One region of the Streptomyces sp. NPDC059897 genome, then DNA from elsewhere that is predicted to be linked to it. Evidence: riboswitches for the same ligand, from Rfam matches in the RefSeq annotation. Region 1 holds a riboswitch; the other holds the start of a gene.

Region 1 (3,249 bases):
ACGGCGACACCAGATGGTTTGTACGACACCGGACCAGACGTAACGCTTCAGCAGCGCGGTGCACCCGAGCAGCTCCGCGCCTTTCAGCGTTTGCGCCGCCGGCCTCCGCCACCGCGTCCAGGAGCGGGAGCGGCCTTCGCGGGCCCCTGCTTCTCCGGGCGGTCGGCGGAGACCACGAGCGCGGCCAGTGCGGTGGTCACCGGCACCGAGGCGACGAGGCCGATCGAGCCGACCAGCGTCCGAACGATCTCCTCGGCCACCAGCTCGCTGTTGGCCACGTCGGCGACGCTGCTCTGCGCGATCGAGAAGAGCAGCAGCAGCGGCAGCGCGGCGCCCGCGTAGGCCAGGACGAGCGTGTTGACGACGGATGCGATGTGGTCGCGCCCGATGCGGATGGCCGCCCGGTACAGGGCGCGCCGGCCCAGCGTCGGGTTCGCCTCGTGCAGCTCCCACACGGCGGAGGTCTGGGTGACCGTCACATCGTCGAGCACGCCGAGCGAGCCGATGATGACCCCGGCGAGCAGCAGACCGCTCATGTCGATGTCCGGGTACAGGCCGTGGATCAGCCCCGTGTTGTCGTCGGTGTTGCCCGTCAGGGCCGCCCAGCCGATGAACAGCGAGCCCAATAGGCCGATCAGCAGCAGCGAGACGAGGGTGCCGAGCACGGCGACGGAGGTTCTGGCTGTCAGGCCGTGACACATGTAGAGCGCGATGAGCATGATCGCGCTGGCCCCGATCACCGCGACGACGAGAGGGTTCGACCCCTGCAGAATCGCGGGCAGGATGAAGAACGTCAGGACCAGGAAGCTGATCGCGAGCGCGATCAGTGCCATGACGCCGCGCATCCGGCCCACCACGACCACGGCGAGGGCGAAGATCCCGGCCAGCAGGGCCATCGGAAGCTTGCGGTTCACATCGGTGACCGAGTACTGCAGTTCCTTCGGCGCGTCCGGCGCGTAGGCGGCGATCACCTTCTGGCCCTCGTGCAACTGCCGCGGTGAGTCCGGCTGGACGACCTCGGTGAACGTACGGCCCTTGTCCTTGCCGCTGTCGATCCGGATCGTCGCGTTCTCACAGGTGCCACTGGTCTTCTGCTCGCCGGTGGTGCCCTGCTGCGCCGTGGGGTCCCCGGTGGGGCTCTGCCCCTGCGCGTGCACGGACGAGCAGTCGACCTTCTCGACCTGGGTGACCGTGGCCTGCTGCGTCTGCCGGTCGAAGCCGACCCCGCTGCGCTCGTGCGGCGGTGCGCCGCCCGGCCAGAGCACCGCGAGACCCACGACGACCGCGACCGCGAACGGGATCAGAACGGCCGCGATCACTTTGCGCAGGTGCCGCGAGACGGGCGCCGCCGGGCCATGGCTGTGGGAGTGCCCGTGCGGCGGGTGGGACGGCGGGGCTGGGGGCTGTTGGCTGGTGGTCACCGCCAGATCATCGCAAGAACGGAGGGGGCCCTCTGTTCAACGCGGCGTATGTCACGTTAGCGTGGAGGCGCTTTTGCCATCGCGGGAGCTCGGAGCACCGGGCTGAGAGGGCGCTGACCTTCGTCCCAGCGCGTTTCACGTGAAACAGCGTGGAACGGCGTGACCAGGGGACGAATACCGCTGCGTCGACCGCTGAACCTGTTACCGGGTAATGCCGGCGTAGGGAGTAGGTCTCATGACCACAACGGACGCACACACGCCTGCCTCCAGCTCGACCGAGGAGACCGGCCAGTCCATCGGCTGGCACAAGGGGTACATCAGGGGCTCGCGCCCCGACCTCCAGGTGCCGGTCCGTCAAGTGCACCTCACCAATGGGCAGTCGGTGACGCTGTACGACACCTCAGGTCCGTACACCGACCCGACCGTCGACACCGATGTCCGCCGCGGCCTCGCTCCGCTGCGGGAGAACTGGATCATCAGCCGCGGCGACACCGAGGAGTACGCGGGCCGCCCCGTCCGTCCCGAGGACGACGGCATCAAGCACACGTCGCCGCGCGGCGGCCTGCGCAACCTCGACGCGGTCTTCCCCGGCCGCCCGCGTCAGCCGCGCCGCGGCCGCGAGGGGCGGGCCGTGACCCAACTCGCGTACGCCCGCCGGGGGGAGATCACCCCCGAGATGGAGTACGTGGCCATCCGGGAGAACGTCGCGCCGGAGGTCGTGCGCGAGGAGATCGCGGCGGGCCGGGCCGTGCTGCCCGCCAACGTCAACCACCCGGAGATCGAGCCGATGATCATCGGCAAGCGATTCCTGGTGAAGGTCAACGCCAATATCGGCAACTCGGCCGTGACGAGCTCCATCGAGGAGGAGGTGGACAAGATGACCTGGGCGACCAAGTGGGGCGCCGACACGGTCATGGACCTCTCCACCGGCCGCAACATCCACACCACGCGCGAGTGGCTGCTGCGCAACTCCCCCGTGCCGATCGGCACCGTGCCGCTCTACCAGGCCCTCGAAAAGGTCGACGGCAAGGCCGAGGAACTGTCCTGGGAGATCTACCGGGACACCATCATCGAGCAGGCCGAGCAGGGCGTGGACTACATGACGGTCCACGCGGGCGTTCGCCTCCCGTTCGTCCCGCTGACCGCCGACCGCAAGACCGGCATCGTCTCGCGCGGCGGCTCGATCATGGCCGCCTGGTGCCTCGCGCACCACAAGGAGAGCTTCCTCTACGAGAACTTCGAGGAGCTCTGCGAGATCCTCGCGGCCTACGACGTCACGTACTCGCTCGGCGACGGCCTGCGCCCCGGATCGATCGCGGATGCCAACGACGAGGCGCAGTTCGCCGAGCTGAGGACACTCGGCGAGCTGAACTCCATCGCCAAGCGTCACAACGTGCAGACGATGATCGAGGGCCCGGGCCACGTCCCGATGCACAAGATCAAGGAGAACATCGACCTCCAGCAGGAGATCTGCGAGGAGGCGCCGTTCTACACGCTCGGCCCGCTGACCACCGACGTCGCCCCGGCGTACGACCACATCACGTCCGGGATCGGCGCCGCGATGATCGCCTGGTGGGGCACGGCGATGCTCTGCTACGTCACGCCCAAGGAGCACCTGGGCCTGCCCAACCGCGACGACGTGAAGACCGGGGTCATCACGTACAAGATCGCGGCGCATGCGGCGGACCTCGCCAAGGGGCACCCGGACGCCCAGGCATGGGACGACGCGCTCTCCGACGCCCGCTTCGAGTTCCGCTGGGAGGACCAGTTCAACCTGGCCCTCGACCCGGACACGGCACGCGAGTTCCATGACGAGACGCTGCCCGCG
Region 2 (3,249 bases), on a different contig from region 1:
GCCACCGGACCCACGTACAGGCTGGTGTCCATGAACGGGACCGCCGCGGCGAAGGCCGCCGCGAAAGCGAGCACAGCCGGCCACGCGGGCTGCCGTCGCTCGCGTTCGGCGGCGAGGTCGAGCGGCACACCGGCGCGCGCCTTGGCCCGGGCGCGCCAGTCGACGATGACGATCGCGACGAAGCCGGGGATCCAGTACCCGACGAACAGCAGCACATTCTGGAACCGCGCGGTGGTGTCGGCGTCGTGCATCCACAGCACGAGCGGGAAGCCGAGGACGGCGGCGAGGGCGGCGGCCACCGGGCGCGGGATGCGCACGCCGATGGTCTGCAGGGCGAGCGAACCGCTGTAGTCGTTCATGGCGTTGCTGCACAGCGCGGCAAGCGCCACGGCGAGCAGCCCGAATCCGCCGAGCACTCCCCCGCCGAGGATCTTGTCGACCCCGGCCGCCGTCTGGTCGGTGAGCACGGAGGCTCCCCATAGGCCGAGCGCCTGGACGGCCACGAACGACACCAGCAGGCCGAGCAGCGTGTACCAGAACATGCGCGTACGGGAGGTGGCGGCGGGCAGGTAGCGGCTGAAGTCGCTGGCGTACGGCGCCCAGGACAGACTGAGGCTCAGCGCGATGGTGCTGGTCAGGACGAAGGCACCGACGCGGTCGGCGCCGTGCACGGAGGCGTGGGCCGCGGGGTGCACACCGTCGAGCATCCGCCAGGCGATGAGCGCGAAGGCGGCGCCGAGCACGAAGGTCATGACGATCTGCAGCCGGTGGATGGCCTCGTAGCCGAACACACCGAGCAGCCCCTGGGCGAGCAGCATGACGAGGACGCCGGCCCAGAACGGCCAGCCGAGCAGCCGGGCCAGCGCCTCACCGCCGAACAGGCCGATCAGCGCGTCCCAGGCGATGGACGACAGCCACTGGAGCACGCCGGGCAGCGCGACGCCCCGCCCGAACGCGAGCCCGGCGAGCGGGAGTTGGCCCGCTCCGGTGCGGCTCCCCCACGTCCCCAGGTATGCGGTCGGCACCGCGCCGATCAGGGTGCCGAGCACGACGGCGGCGAGCGCGGTGGCGAAGTCGAGGCCGAGGGCGATGCCGACGGTGCCGGTGAAGACGCCGGTCATCGTCAGGTTCGGGGCGAACCACACGGTGAACAGGCGACCGGCGCCGCCGTAGCGGTTGGCTTCGGGGACCGGTTCGATGCCGTGCCCCTCGATGCCGAAGTCGCCGGGGGCCGCGGGCATTCGCCCGTCGAAGGCGCCGCTCTCGCGGTCGACAGGCAGGCCACTGCCACTGCCACTGGAAACATGCGTCACAGGCATGAGACATCCCTCCGCCAGTACGAACTGGTTCAGGTTCGACGGGTGTGTTCTCAGCCCTCTGGTCGGGGCACCCCGTGTCCGGTTACGGCCGCCAGCGTAACGCGGTGGCGCGGCGTGTCGCACGGGAGGGTTCCGGTTCCGTCGCGTCCGCCCGTACTTCGCGCGCTACAGGGTCGGCAATGCGGAGCTCTGTGGCAACTGGCCGACTTCTGTCGGTTTCGCGGCGCCGCGACGCGCTCCCGCCGCGTGACATCACGGTCGGCGCCCGCTCGGGCGCTCCGGGGAAACCGGCCGAGATCCGTCGGTCGCCGGGCAAACACCGACCGGACTCGATCATCGTATCGAGTTAATGCCACCGGCTTTCCTTGGCCGGGCGGGCGAGACGGCCCTTACGGTGATTCTGGTTCTGGACGCATTACCGCCGAATTTTTCACCTTTCCTTCTTCTGTCCCGTAGTAACGGGCATGCGCGCTTTCGCCCGACCAAGGAGAGCTCACTCGATGACCGTTGACTCGACCACCCCGGACACCGCGTCGGTGCCGCCGCAGCAGACCAGCCTGGGCACGGCGGCCGCCCGCAATCTCGCCACCACCACCAAGTCCGCCCCGCAGATGCAGGAGATCACCTCGCGGTGGCTGCTGCGGATGCTGCCCTGGGTGGAGACCAAGGGCGGCGTCTACCGGGTCAACCGCCGCCTGACCTACACCGTCGGCGACGGCACCATCGAGTTCATCCAGGACGGCGGCGACGTCCGCGTGATCCCCCGCGAACTCGGTGAACTGGCCCTGCTGCGCGGCTTCGACGACGTCGAGGTGCTGACCGCGCTCGCCGACCGGTGCGTACAGCGCGACTTCCGGGCCGGCGACACACTGGTCGAGCGCGGGGCACCGGCGGACAAGCTCCACCTCATCGCCCACGGCCGCATCAACCAGTTCTCCGAGGGCGAGTACGGCGACGAGGTCGCGCTCGACGTCCTCGCCGACGGCGACCGCTTCGGCGACAACGCGCTCCTCGACGAGGACGCCCGCTGGGAGCAGACCGTGGTCGCCGAGACCTCGGGCACCCTCCTCACCCTCTCGCGCGCCGACTTCGCGTCCGTGCTGTCCTCGGCGCCGCCCCTGCAAGAGCACATCGACGAGTTCAAGTCGCTCGCGAGCCGGGGCCAGAATCACCGCGGCGAGGCGGAGATCCCGATGTCGGCGGGCCACGTCGGGGAGCACGAACTGCCCGGCGCGTTCGTCGACTACGAGGCGAAACCGCGCGAGTACGAGCTCTCGGCCGCCCAGACGATCCTGCGGGTCCACACCCGGGTCGCCGACCTCTACAACGAGCCGATGAACCAGACGAAGGAGCAACTGAGGCTCACCGTCGAGGCGTTGCGTGAACGCCAGGAACACGAGCTCGTCAACAACCGGGAGTTCGGCCTGCTCCACAACGCCGACTTCAAGCAGCGCCTCCAGCCGCACTCGGGCCCGCCCACCCCGGACGACCTGGACGAGCTGCTGTGCCGCCGCCGCGGCTCGAAGTTCTTCCTGGCACACCCCCGCACGATCGCGGCGATGGGGCGCGAGTTCAACGCCCGCGGCCTGTACCCCGACCACGTCGACCTCGGCGGCCAGCAGGTCCCGGCCTGGCGCGGGGTGCCGATCCTGCCCTGCAACAAGATCCCGGTCACCAAGGAACGCACCAGCTCGATCCTCTGCATGCGTACCGGCGAGGACAACCAGGGTGTCATCGGCCTGCACCAGACGGGTCTGCCGGACGAGTACGAGCCGGGCCTGTCGGTCCGGTTCATGGGCGTCGACGACCAGGCCATCACCAAGTACCTCGTCAGCACCTACTACTCCGCCGCGATCCTCGTGCCGGACGCGGTCGGTGTGCTGGAGAACGTGCAGATCGGCCGCTGGCCCAGCAGGTAGCGGGGCAGGAC

The links. Region 1 has a riboswitch for thiamine pyrophosphate ahead of thiC (phosphomethylpyrimidine synthase ThiC). Riboswitches for the same ligand answer to the same signal wherever they lie in the genome.
Region 2: it holds a riboswitch for thiamine pyrophosphate, as region 1 does, so the genes downstream of both, ACFV9W_RS01110 (purine-cytosine permease family protein) here and thiC (phosphomethylpyrimidine synthase ThiC) in region 1, are expected to answer to the same signal.

Annotation. Positions count from the first base shown of each region.
Region 1 is NZ_JBHWKQ010000009.1:104,809-108,057, reverse strand. Features, by position in the region: gene ACFV9W_RS12910 (YibE/F family protein) at 84-1,421, opposite strand; TPP riboswitch at 1,493-1,664, shown strand; gene thiC (phosphomethylpyrimidine synthase ThiC) at 1,657-3,249, shown strand, end outside.
Region 2 is NZ_JBHWKQ010000001.1:234,786-238,034, forward strand. Features, by position in the region: gene ACFV9W_RS01110 (purine-cytosine permease family protein) at 1-1,319, opposite strand, end outside; TPP riboswitch at 1,309-1,404, opposite strand; gene ACFV9W_RS01115 (family 2B encapsulin nanocompartment shell protein) at 1,820-3,238, shown strand.